Puniceibacterium sp. IMCC21224: one gene and its partner. The protein of the gene in region 2 interacts with the protein of the main gene of each other region in a pairwise test. Links are inferred from orthologs where the notes say so. Each region holds a gene or a part of one and is shown on either strand. Other genes may lie near its edges. The genes, in order: ftsH and hflK.

Region 1 (6,618 bases), 150 kb from region 2 along the record:
GGTAAATCGGGGCATCAGGCGGCAAGCTCGGGTATGGCCGAAAGATCGGTCAGGACGTGCTGCGGCCTGTGTGCCAGCCGGTCCACCGGATCGCCTGCACGATTGACCCAGGCGGTGGTGAATCCATAACCGGCGGCCCCCGCCGCGTCCCAACCGTTCGACGACACAAAAAGCACCTCGGACGGCGCGCAGCCGAACCGCGCACCGATCATGTCGTAGACCTGCGGCGCGGGTTTGAAGATGCCCACATCCTCGACCGACAACACCGCGTCGAGATAAGTGCCAATCCCCGCACTGTCGACCGCGCCATCCAGCATATCGGGGCTGCCGTTGGACAGAATCGCACAGGTCTTGCCCGCAGCCTTGAGTCGGGTCAACATGGCGGGCACCTCGCGATATGCTGCCAACTCCCAATAAAGCGCCAGCAGGCGTTCGCGCAGTTCTGGGTCATCCGACAGACCGTGACGCTCCATCGCCCAGTCAAGGCCACTCTGGGTCACCGCCCAGAAATCCGTATGCTCGCCTGTGATGGCGCGCAGCCAGCTGTATTGCAATTGTTTAAGGCGCCAATCCTCGGCCAGCTTTGGCCAAATCGCGGCCAACCCGTCGCGCCCCGGCTCACCGGCCGCGACCCGGGCCGCCGACGCGACGTCGAACAAAGTACCATAAGCGTCAAAGACGCAGGTGGTGATCGGCATGGGACCCTCCCTGAACTGGGCTGAGACTGGCATGCTCAGAGCGCAGGGAAAAGAGGCGAAACCCGAGATTGTCGTCATCACGGCGAACTTGTTGCAGCCAATGTGGACCGCTGTTTGCATTTCCGGGCCGGGTTGCCTAAGTTTGGATCTGAGCAAGAGCACCCGCACCGGACGCGGCCTCTGAAAGCAACCCCCCTTCAGACAAGACAGGATTTTCACATGACCGAGGTCAAGACGGGTGACACCGTACGTATTCACTACACTGGCACGCTCAACGATGGCAGCACGTTCGACAGCAGCGCCGGACGCGATCCGCTGGAATTCACCGTGGGGTCGGGCCAGATCATTCCCGGTCTCGACAAAGCCATGCCCGGCATGACCGTCGGTGACAAGAAAACCGTGGCCGTGCCCGCAGATGAGGCCTATGGCCAACCCAACCCCGAGGCGCGCCAGTCCGTTCCCCGCACAGAAATCCCGGCAGACATTCCGCTCGATCCGGGGACGCAACTGCAGGTGCAGACGCCGACAGGTCAGGTGATGCCGGTGACTGTGGTCGAAGTCACGGAGGCCGAGGTCACACTGGATGCCAATCATCCGCTCGCGGGCAAGGATCTGACCTTTGCGATCGAACTGGTCGACATTACGTGAACAGGCCGGAAGGTCAGTGGCCGCGTGTATTTGAATGAAAACCGTCGAATCCTACGGGATTCGGCGGTTTTTGTGCCTGTGCCACCGTGAAAGCCGAGGCGCGGGTTTTGTTGGGCAGCGTCGTAATGCGTATTTGGAAAGAGAAGAAGCGGAAAAGTAAGTGTCTGAATTTTATAGGAAATGACGCGCATGGGTCTTTGGTCCAAGCTGCTATCGGCGCATTTCATTTGATTGGTCCGTTCGATGGTATATCCGACGGCGGAGAAACGGACCACGCCTCAGTACGGACAGATCGTCTCGGGCGCTGCGATAGTCGCGAGTACCGCCACTAAAAATGCCCGCTAGTAACGTTACGGTTCAGGCATTGGCTCGTTGGGGCAACGGGACTGTGACGCCACGTTCTGAAATCGTTGAACCGCAGCGGCGCGACGCCGGTGATCAGCGACGCGGATCCACAGCATCTGATCGCCGCGCCGGATCAGACCGACAGCGTGAAGAACATCCGCCGGAACGGGAATAAAACCGTGCCTCTGGGGCCCTTGGGGTAGGCCTTGCCTATCACCGCCTCGTAGGCCGCGATAAGGCGCAGTCGTTCATCCGGTTCCAGTGCATTCAGGATCGGGCGGGCAAACGTGGCCTCAACAAACCGGCGCACGGGGTGCCCTTCACCGTCAGGGGCAAGCTCTTGATAATATTCGGTATCCCACAGCGTCACTTGCCCCATCGCCGACAACATCCGGTGATACTCTGCCGCCAGCAACACATTGGGTCCGTGCGAATGATCAACCCGACCGGGGAAAAGCTCGTCCACAAGCTTGACCCACAGACGGTGCGACGGCGCGTTGTTCTGGTGCGGCAGTTGGATTGCAAGGACGCCCCCAGGCGCCAGCATCTGCACAAGTCGCGGAAACAGCGTCTGGTGATCAGGTACCCAATGCAGCGACGCGTTGGAAAAAATCAGCGCTGCGGGGCGCGTCGCCTGCCAGACCGTCAGATCCTCTTGGAGAAGTTCGTCGTAGACCCCTGTGCGCGCCGCGTGTTCCATCATCGCGGGGCTGGCATCAACGCCGATCAGTCGACGCCGCAGCTGTCCAAGTGCCGGGCCCACGCTGCCGGTACCACAGCCGAGGTCGATAATATCGCCCTCGGGCAAGGGCCCCACGGCCCTCAGCAGGTCCAGCGCGGGGCGCAAACGCAAACCCCGGAACCTGTCGTAGGTCCCGGGGTTCCAATCCTGGTCCGAGGCCTGGCTCATACTGATGGTTCAGGCTCCAGTCCGCCATCGCCAGCGGGTTTGGCTTTGGGTTTGGTTTTCGGGATCGCCGTCACGCTTGGCGTTTCCTCTTCGGCGCTGCCGCTGTCATCCGGTCCCGCCTGAGGCGGCTCGCCGCGCATCACGCGTTTGATCTCTTCGCCGGTCAGCGTTTCGTATTCCAGCAAACCTTGCGCAAGACGATCCCATTCATCCCGTTTGTCGGTCAGGATCTGGAACGCGCGGGTATACGCATCCGAGATAAAGCGCTTTACCTCGCTCTCGATCAGCTCTTTGGTGTTGGCCGAAACCGAGAGGCCAGCGGTATTGCCGCTATACCCTTCGTGCGCTTCGGAATAGTCGATATTGCCGATCTTGTCGGACATGCCCCAACGCAGCACCATGGCACGCGCCAGCGCGCTGGCCTGCTGGATGTCACCAGCCGGGCCGTTTGACACGTTGTCCTCGCCATATTTGATAATCTCGGCCGCCTTGCCCGCCATGGTCATGGCCAGCTTTTCCTCACATTCGGACCGGTGCCAGTTCAGGCGGTCGATCTCGGGCAGGGACACAACCATGCCCAGCGCACCACCGCGCGGAATGATCGTCGCCTTGTAGACCGGATCACACTGCGGCAGCGACAGACCCACGACGGCGTGACCTGCCTCGTGATAGGCGGTCTTTTCCTTTTGCTCGGCGGTCAGAACCATGCTGCGACGCTCGGCGCCCATCATGACCTTGTCCTTGGCGTGTTCGAAATCCTCCATGGTGACGAACCGGCGGCCGAGACGCGCGGCCGTAAGCGCCGCCTCGTTCACGAGGTTCGCCAGATCCGCGCCCGAGAAACCCGGCGTGCCACGCGCGATGATCCGCATATCGGCATCGGGGCCCAGCGGCGTCTTGCGCGCATGCACGTTGAGGATCTTTTCGCGGCCCTTGATGTCGGGATTCGGTACTGTAACCTGACGGTCGAACCGGCCCGGACGCAGCAGCGCCGGGTCCAGCACGTCACGGCGGTTGGTCGCGGCAAGGATGATCACACCCTCGTTTGCCTCAAAACCGTCCATCTCGACCAGCAACTGGTTCAGCGTCTGTTCGCGTTCATCATTGCCACCGCCATAGCCAGCGCCACGGTTGCGACCTACGGCGTCGATTTCGTCGATGAACACGATGCAGGGCGCGTTTTTCTTGGCCTGCTCGAACATGTCGCGCACACGGCTGGCGCCAACGCCAACAAACATCTCGACAAAGTCGGACCCGGAAATGGTGAAGAACGGCACACCCGCCTCACCCGCAATCGCGCGCGCCAACAGCGTCTTACCTGTGCCCGGAGGGCCCACAAGCAGCGCACCCTTGGGGATTTTGCCGCCCAAGCGGCTGAATTTCTGCGGGTTCCGCAGAAATTCAACGATCTCTTCCAGTTCTTCCTTGGCCTCGTCGATGCCCGCCACGTCATCAAACGTCACGCGGCCATGCTTTTCCGTCAGCATCTTGGCCTTGGATTTGCCGAATCCCATCGCACCCCCTTTGCCGCCACCCTGCATCCGGTTCATGAAGTAGATCCAGACACCTATCAACAGCAGGAATGGCAGCAGGCTCAGCAGGAAGGACTGAAAGCCCGATTGCTGCTGTGCCTCGGCCCGAACCGGCACATCATTTTCGATCAGCATGGTTGTGACCGACGCATCCTCGGGCTTGATCGTGACATAATCGGTGCCGTCGCTGCTGCGGAACCGCACCTGCTCACCATCCAGCGTGACCGAGCTTACAGTCTTGTTCTCAACCGCATGGACAAAGTCCGTATAGCTGATCTCGCGACTTTGCATGGTGGTGCTGCCGCCGCTGAACAGATTGAACAGCACCAGAACCAGCACAAACAGTACGACCCAGAACGCGATATTGCGTACATTGCCCAAGGAAAATCTCCTAAAAATCCAGTGCGCGTCTCATAGCACACATCGTGTCGGTGTAACATAGACATCACGGCGTCCGGTTCAATGCGAAAGAAGGAAAGCGTGAAACCCTTCATTCTGTCGCCCCATCGGCCAGAGCGTTGTGGTCTGACCCGGCCCGACCGCCATCGCGTCGCAGGCGACCAGTCGATCACCATCCCACACCGAGGGCAACGCACGCGCATAGCGGAACGCGGGGGTATTGCTGTTGTGCTCTTGGCATTGGCCCCAGCCGTCTTCGCCGAGGGACCGGATAGTCAATCCTATAAAATCATTGTGAAAAAACTTCCAGCGCCTGTCCCAGAGCGTGCCATCCCCCACTACAGCGCGCTGCGCGGCCACGGCGCGAGGCTCGCGCGTCACCCGGATTGCCGCGCCGTTCGCGCGGATTTCGCAGCCATGCAGGGTTCCGGCACCACCCGACTGAACCTTGTCCAACAGAGCCTCAAGCGCCTCTACTCTGGGACGATAAGAGTTGGTCGAGATATACTGAAGCGCCGCAGCCAACAGGCGCAGGCGAGTATCCGCCTCGACCTTGGCCAAGCCATCGCGATCCAGCTGCAAATCCCCCAGCGGCGTATTCCCAGCACAGACCGATGTGCCAATCTCGGTCCAAACCTGTGCGGCGCGGGCCCGCAACGCCGGGCGCGCACGTGCCAGCCGTGTCGCGGTGGCCGATAAAACCTCGGCACCCAGACCTTCGGCGTCGAGATTCTGCAACAACTGTCGCATTCGCACACGGTCATAACCCCGGTCGTCGTTCGACGGATCCTCGACCCAGCGCCCTTTGAGCGTTGTGAGATAGTGTCGCAATTCAGCGCGACGCATGTCCAGACAGGGGCGGATCACCTGGAACCCGTTACGATTTTCGGCTCGCTCGGCTGGATATGCCCCGTCGGGTGGCATGTGCGTCTGGGTGACATCCTCAGGCAAAAGTTCCACACCCGATCCGGGTTCCGAACCCACAAATCGCCGCGCCTGCATCGCCGACAACCCATCCACACCTGACCCGCGGCCAAGCCGCATCAAGAAGGTTTCGGCCAGGTCGTCCCGTGTGTGGGCCATCAGCACATGTGCGATCCCGTTCCGCCAGCGATCAATCAGATTCAGCCGCGCGCGGCGGGCAGCGTCCTGCACGTTCCCCTGCCCATCCCAGTGCCAGCGCAGCGTGGCGTGCGGCCAACCCAGTTCACCGCATTCAGCCGCGACCATCGCCGCCTCGGACGCGGCTTCGGGGCGCAAGCCGTGGTCCACCGTAACCACCCACAGCCGGACTCCCCAGACGCGACTCCAATTATGCGCCAATGTCAGCATCGCCATGCTGTCGCCGCCTCCGGAAACCGCCAGTCCAATATCTGTGGGAAAGTCGGGGCCTAACAGGGATCCCATCGCCTCGGAAAATCGGTGATCGAGCGACGTTGCCCCCGTCACTGACAGCCCAGAGAGGTGCGCGCCTCGATAGCCTGGCCCGCAAATTCCGAGCCGGAGTAACGGTTGCCAACTTCGGACAGCATCACGCAGCCTTCGCTGACACTGCCCAGCGCGTTCAGCGCAAGGCCCAAGCGGAACAACGCCTCTGGCGCGACCGCTGCGTCGGGATAGTTGGAGTAGGTGTCAAGATAAGAGCGCGCCGCGCTGCGCGTGTCACCCAACCCTTCCTGGGCCTTGCCCTGCCCGATCAGCGCGCGAACCTCTAACGGTCCACCCGGATAGGTCTCGCGAAAGGTCGCAAAGAGCTCCGCGGCGGTGCGAAAGTCACTGTTGGCGAGCGCCTCCTGCGCCCGCCGAAAGTCGTCCTGCTCGCTCACGGCGAGCTGCGTTTGCGATTGCTCTGATCCCTGCGGAGCGGCAGGTGGTGGAGTCGCGGCGACCGGAGCCGATCCGCCGCCAATCCGCAGCGTGGTGCCAAGCGTACCAATGTCGCAGGTCGCCTCAAGCTCGCATAGCCGAAACTCAAGATCGCCGATGCGATTGGTGCCATCTTCGACCACCTGACCGATGCGGAATTCTATCTGCTCGGTATTGGACGTCAAACGTTGCAATTCCGCCTCGATTGCATTGACCCGGT
Region 2 (6,583 bases):
TAATGACAAAATCACGGCTCGATCGGCTTTCTGGCCGCAATGGCTTGTCGGTAAAGACTAGGACCATCCCCGGATGGGCATAGCGTAGGATGGTGTCAGACATGGAGGCTTCGGCCTTCACGCGGCGCAGATCGTGCACGCTGTCCTGACCGTCGACGCCATAGCTCAGCGCCTGCCATTGCATGCTTTTCGCCTCTTTGTTTGCCCCCCTGAGCACATACACATGTTGACCCAGCGGTGCGCCGTCCCAGTGCAGCGGACCTTCGGCGACCGGGATATCGTTTTCTATGACCATGATTTTGCGGTCATACGACGATACAATCAGCGATATGATCGGATAGCTCTCGCTAAGAGTCCATTCAGACGGCGGTTTTCGTGCGCCAAGCGTTTCAACAACGCCTGCGAATTGCTGCTCGGTATAGTCCGCGAGGATCATACCCGGGTGCTCAATCTCCAACGGGTGTATGTGGGTGGGAGCGATGATGATCGGCGAGCCTAAATGAATCTCGTCAAACAGGCGGACCGAGAATTCCAGCGGCAAGCTCACACAGCCATCGGCGGAGTGATTGTCGGCAACATTGTCCGCGTGTAATGCGATACCGCTCCAATGCAGCAGGTCGGCATTCTGCACTGGCACGCTTTCATAGGTCGATGACCGATGGGTTCTGTTCTTTTGCTGCACAACAAAGACGCCGGTTGGGATCGCTTTGGCCGACATGCCGGTCGAGCAGGTAGAAACCGCAATTTCAAATCCGTTGCGGTAGACATGCACATGTTGTTCATCGTTCGAAATGATGATCGAAATGGGCCCATTGGGCCGCCGCTCAGGATGCCAGATGTATTCCCCAGGACGCAGGGCGTTATGCGCTTTGTAGACTTGCTGGCCGTGTACCGGTCCAGCGGCGAACATAAGTGTCGCCGCACCGGCGACGCGCAGAATATCGCGTCGTAACACTTGCTTGCTATTGTTCATGTCCTGCCGACCCCCAATCAGATTGCAGGTATTCGATACCTTTGGCAGCATTCGGCCTGCATATGTCGATGGTTTCACCTTCGACCCATCGAAAACCGGCGGATGCATTAAAGCAGTACGCGAAGACCTGTGCCGAACACTGTCGATGGTATGTGGATATCACGTGGCTCTGCTATGCTACAACTATAAGCTGCGCCAGCGGCCTGGGTCGACATCGACCAATTTATTAATTTTAAATTACCGTATGGCACTTTGGTCGTATGAAATCTATTTTCCTGCACATGAATGCCCGCATTTAGGGCTGAAATGGTGGATGAGGTTAATTTTTTTAGGCGAAAATAAAACCACCCACCTGCCGCAACGTCATCTTTTGCGCGATCTTTTCGCGCCATGATAGTGCAGCCTAAAGACGTCGATTTCCGCGTTGTTACGTCTCGTGCGGTGTTCTGAGGGGGGCGTCCATTTGTAAGGCCGAAGCTCTGGCCAAGGCGCGGGCCATGTGGGATACCAGTGTGGATATATCGTTCCGGGAGGCCCGCATGAATTTTGACTATGATCTGTTTGTGATTGGCGGTGGCTCGGGCGGGGTCCGTGCCGCACGTGTGGCGGCAGGTGAGGCGGGAGCCAAGGTCGCGCTGGCCGAAGAGAGCCGCTATGGCGGTACCTGTGTGATCCGTGGCTGCGTGCCGAAAAAGCTCATGGTCTTTGCCAGTGAATATGCCGGAGTGGCCGATGAGGCCGGACGATATGGCTGGGACGTGACGCGCGGGGTATTCGACTGGGCCGCGTTCTCAAAGCGATTGAATGGTGAATTGGACCGGCTCGAAGGGGTCTATCGGCGGCTGCTGGATGGTTCGGGCGTCAAGATGTTCGACAGTCGCGCGACGCTGCGTGACGCGCATACCGTGGCGCTCGACAATGGTGACGTTGTGACTGCCAAGCATATCCTCGTCGCAACCGGCGGGCATCCGGTGCGCCCGGATTTGCCGAACGCTAATCTTGGTATTGTCTCGGACGACATCTTTCATCTGGCGGCCTTGCCCAAAAGTATCCTGATCATCGGTGGCGGCTATATTGCCTGCGAATTTGCCTGCATCCTTCAGGGATTGGGCGTGGATGTGACGGTCTATTATCGCGGTGCGCAGATTCTGCGCGGCTTTGACGACGAAGCACGCGGCCTGATTGCCGACGCGATGTGCGAACGTGGCATCAAATTGCATACAGGCACCAATATTCTGGATATGTGCCCTGCTGATCAGGCGGCTGAAGCCGGGCAAGGCGCCGGGCCAGATGTGTTGCGGGCCGCAGGACAGTCGACGCACCAAACCAAAGCCTCAACCGGGAGCAATCAGGGGCCAGTCTGGGTCAAATCCACCACCGGACACGAGACAGTCTTTGATCAGGTGCTGTTTGCCACGGGACGCAAGGCCAACACCGCAGGTCTAGGACTTGAAGATCTGGGCGTCAAACTGGGACGCGGCGGGCAGATCGAAGTGGACAGCTACAGCCAGACCGCAGTGCCGTCGATCTATGCCATCGGCGATGTGACCGACCGGGTCAATCTGACACCGGTGGCGATCCGCGAGGGCATGGCCTTTGTCGAAACGGTGTTCAAGGGCAACCCGACGCCGGTTGACCATGATCTGATCCCCAGCGCGGTGTTCACCCAACCCGAGATGGGAACAGTGGGGCTGAGCGAAGAGGCCGCGCGCGAGCGCGAAGAAATCGAGGTGTATTCGACCTCCTTTCGTCCGATGCAGAGCGCCTTTATCGACAAACCCGACCGGGTGCTGATGAAACTGATCGTGTCCAAGGCGACGCGCAAGGTATTGGGCTGTCATATCGTGGCCCCCGGCGCCGGCGAGATGATCCAGATGGCCGGTATCGCGATCAAGATGGGCGCCACCAAGGAAGATTTCGACCGCACCGTAGCGGTACATCCAACCATGTCAGAAGAGCTGGTGACGATGCGCAAACCCGTCAGAACCGCTTGAAATTCGCGCCAGAGCGCACATTTATATAAAAGATCGACCAAGAGGGAAATGACTACATGGCAGGCAACAACGGCGGCCCCTGGGGCAGCGGCGGCGGCGGACAAGGGGGGGATGGCAACCGTGGAGGCGGTGGTGGTCGCAGACCCGACAACAACCAACCGCAGATCCCCGAGATCGACGAACTGGTCAAAAAAGGCCAGGAACGCCTGCGCGTGCTCATGGGGGGACGCGGTAATGGTGGCGGCCTGAATGGCGGCTCATCCGGCGGTGGTGGTGACAATGGCCCGCGCCTGACGCGTGGCACCATTGGTCTGGCGGTTCTGGGCGCGTTTGCGGTCTGGGCGTTTTCCAGCTTTTACACAGTCAAACCCGAAGAGCAGTCGGTTGAACTGTTCCTGGGCAAGTATTCCTCGACGGGCAATCCGGGGCTGAACTTTGCACCATGGCCCTTTGTCACCTACGACGTGGTCAATGTTACCTCCGAGCGGACCGAGAATATCGGCGCGCGGCGCGGCAACAACGGCGACGGTCTGATGCTGACCACCGATGCCAACATTGTCGATATCGAGTTTCAGGTGGTTTGGAACATCAACGATCCGGCCAAGCTGTTGTTCAACATCCGTGACCCGCAACTGACCGTGGGTGCCGTATCGGAATCTGTCATGCGCGAGATCATTGCCGCCAGCAATCTGGCGCCGATTCTCAACCGGGACCGGGGTCTGATCGCCGATACCGCGATGCAGGACGTGCAGACCACGCTTGATGAATACGAAAGCGGCATCAGCATCGTTCGTGTGAACCTTGAAACCGCCGATCCGCCCCGCGAAGTCATCGATTCGTTCCGCGAAGTGCAGGCCGCTGAACAGGAACGCGACCGCTTGCAACGCCAGGCGGATGCCTATGCCAACCGCGTTCTGGCCGAGGCTCGTGGTGCCGCAGCACAGACTCGCGAGCAGGCCGAAGGTTATCGCGCCCGGGTCGTCAACGAAGCATTGGGTGAAGCGAGCCGCTTTACCTCGGTGCTCGAAGAATACAGCAAAGCCGAGGGTGTGACCCGCAAGCGTCTCTATATCGAGACGATGGAAAAGGTGCTGGGCAGCGTCAACAAGATGATCCTCGACAAATCGGTGACAGGTGCCGACGGGCAGGGGGGCGGCGTTGTGCCGTATCTGCCGCTGAACGAGTTGAACCGGTCGCAAACGTCGCAGGCGGGGAACTGAGCCATGAAAAAAATCAATTTCATTCTGCCGGTGCTCGTGCTTGTGGTGATCGCTGTCTGGTCGTCGGTCTTTGTGGTGGACGAGCGCGAAAAGGCGCTGGTGCTGCAATTTGGTCAGATCAAAGCGGTAAAGGAAGATCCGGGCCTCGCGTTTAAGGTGCCGTTCATTCAGGACGTGGTGAAATACGACGACCGTATTCTGTCGCTGGATACTGAAACCATCGAAGTGACGCCGTCGGATGACCGGCGTCTGGTGGTGGATGCCTTTGCGCGCTACCGCATTTCGGATGTGGTGCAGTTCCGGCAGGCGGTGGGTGTCGGTGGCATCCGCGCCGCCGAGGATCGTCTGTCCTCGGTTCTGAATGCGCAGATCCGCGAAGTTCTGGGGGCTGATCAGGTTACATCCGACACCATCCTGTCTGAGGATCGTCGCGGTCTGATGACGCGCATTCGCGATCAGGCACGGGTGTCTGCGCGCGGTCTGGGGCTGGATGTGGTCGATGTGCGGCTCAAGCAAACCAACCTGCCTGCGCAGAACCTCGAGGCGACTTTTGCCCGGATGCGTGCCGAACGTGAACGCGAAGCTGCGGACGAGATCGCACGCGGTAACGAGGCGGCGCAGCGTGTGCGCGCGTTGGCCGACCGTACCGTGACCGAGACCCTGTCTGAGGCCGAGCGTGAAGCGCAGGTCATCCGTGGTGAGGCCGATGCCCGCCGCAATGCGGTCTTTGCCGAAGCCTTTGGCGCGGATGAGGAATTCTTTGCCTTCTACCGCTCGCTTCAGGCCTATGAGAACGCGTTGTCGGGAGACAATTCGACAATGGTGATGACACCGGATTCCGAGTTCTTTGACTACTTCAAGTCTGAGCAGGGACCGTCCGGCAGCGTATCCGTCGCGGAATGAGCGCGGATTTACTATACGGGATCGGATTGGTCCTGGTGATCGAGGGGCTGGTGTACGCACTGGCCCCTTCGCTTGTCGAGCAACTGCTCGAAGCGCTGCGGATGATGCCGCATGATATGCGCCGCGTGATCGGTCTTGGCGCGCTGGCCTTTGGGCTGGTATTTGTCTGGGTTGCTAAGGTGCTGGGCTGATTGGATGGACCTTTGGGGGCCGCCGTCCGGCTGGGCCCTCTTCGCGAAATGTTAACGCTAGCAGGCCAGGAATAGCCGGGGTGCGCCGTGCCCCGGCGCATCCTGACGACACTGTCACGATCGGGTCACATACGCTTGATGACGTAAGGCTATCTTTGCGTGTTGCTCTGCTAGGGCTATGTTTCCTACAGTGAGGAGACGGGCACGACGCGCCAGACGCGGAAAGTGCCGGAAACAAGGAGTCCAACGTGAAACCACAAGTTATCGCCCTGACACGCGACACCGCCAGACCGCTGCGGCTGTTCTGGATGGCAACGTTGTCGATGTTGCTGATTCTATCGCAGGTGCTGATGGTCGCAGCGCAGGGCGCTCCCAAGAGCTTTGCCGAACTGGCGGACCGCATCAGTCCATCGGTGGTGAACATCACCACCTCGACCACGGTCGAAGGGCGGACAGGCCCGCAAGGCATCGTTCCCGAGGGGTCTCCGTTCGAGGATTTCTTTCGCGAATTTCGTGACCGCAATGGCGAAGGCGACCGGCCGCGTCGGTCCTCGGCGCTGGGCTCTGGCTTTGTGATTTCCGAAGATGGCTATGTGGTGACAAACAATCATGTGATCGAGGGCGCGGATGAGATCCAGATCGAATTCTTTGAGGGGTTCGAACTGCCCGCGACGCTGGTTGGTACAGATCCAAACACCGATATCGCCCTGCTCAAGGTCGAGGCCGAGGTGCCGCTGAAATTCGTCAACTTCGGTGACAGCGATGTGGCACGGGTCGGCGATTGGGTGATGGCGATGGGCAACCCGCTGGGGCAGGGGTTTTCGGTCAGTGCGGGTATCGTATCGGCGCGCAACCGCGCACTCAGCGGCACCTATGACGACTATATCCAGACCGATGCGGCGATCAATCGGGGCAATTCCGGTGGTCCGCTGTTCAATATGGATGGCGATGTGATCGGGGTGAATACCGCGATCCTGTCGCCGAATGGTGGCTCGATCGGGATTGGCTTTTCGATGGCGTCGAATGTGGTGACGCGGGTGGTGACACAGCTCAAGGACTTTGGCGAGACGCGGCGCGGCTGGCTGGGTGTCCGAATCCAGGACGTGACCGACGATGTGGCCGAGGCGATGGGACTCGACAGCACTGCGGGCGCGCTGGTGACGGATGTGCCCGAAGGTCCGGCGATGGAGTCCGGGATGCTGTCTGGCGATGTGATCCTGAGCTTTGACGGCCACGAAGTGGCGGACACGCGCGGTCTTGTGCGGCAGGTCGGCAATACCGAGGTCGGTAAAACCGTGCGGG

Evidence for each region.
Region 1: the proteins of hflK (region 2) and ftsH interact in binary tests that used the Escherichia coli proteins (3 or more experiments, as listed by UniProt). The link is inferred for Puniceibacterium sp. IMCC21224 from one-to-one orthologs.

The regions. Positions count from the first base shown.
Region 1 is NZ_LDPY01000001.1:3,156,389-3,163,006, forward strand. What follows is about bases 2,057-5,037. They hold ftsH (ATP-dependent zinc metalloprotease FtsH), read right to left. Parts: upstream 4,515-5,037; coding sequence 2,598-4,514; downstream 2,057-2,597. Other genes in these bases: IMCC21224_RS14635 (methyltransferase domain-containing protein), read right to left, coding at 2,057-2,601; tilS (tRNA lysidine(34) synthetase TilS), read right to left, coding at 4,593-5,037. Outside these bases: IMCC21224_RS14615 (alpha/beta fold hydrolase), read right to left, coding at 1-15; IMCC21224_RS14620 (haloacid dehalogenase type II), read right to left, coding at 15-698; IMCC21224_RS14630 (peptidylprolyl isomerase), read left to right, coding at 918-1,346; more of IMCC21224_RS14635, read right to left, coding at 1,825-2,056; more of tilS, read right to left, coding at 5,038-5,981; IMCC21224_RS14650 (tetratricopeptide repeat protein), read right to left, coding at 5,978-6,618. UniProt on the Escherichia coli protein: Acts as a processive, ATP-dependent zinc metallopeptidase for both cytoplasmic and membrane proteins. Plays a role in the quality control of integral membrane proteins.
Region 2 is NZ_LDPY01000001.1:3,009,795-3,016,377, reverse strand. What follows is about bases 2,160-5,105. They hold hflK (FtsH protease activity modulator HflK), read left to right. Parts: upstream 2,160-3,023; coding sequence 3,024-4,187; downstream 4,188-5,105. Other genes in these bases: IMCC21224_RS13930 (DUF2065 domain-containing protein), read left to right, coding at 5,087-5,105; hflC (protease modulator HflC), read left to right, coding at 4,191-5,090; IMCC21224_RS13945 (FAD-dependent oxidoreductase), read left to right, coding at 2,160-2,967. Also shown: IMCC21224_RS13950 (L,D-transpeptidase family protein), read right to left, coding at 1-973; more of IMCC21224_RS13945, read left to right, coding at 1,513-2,159; more of IMCC21224_RS13930, read left to right, coding at 5,106-5,281; IMCC21224_RS13925 (DegQ family serine endoprotease), read left to right, coding at 5,530-6,583.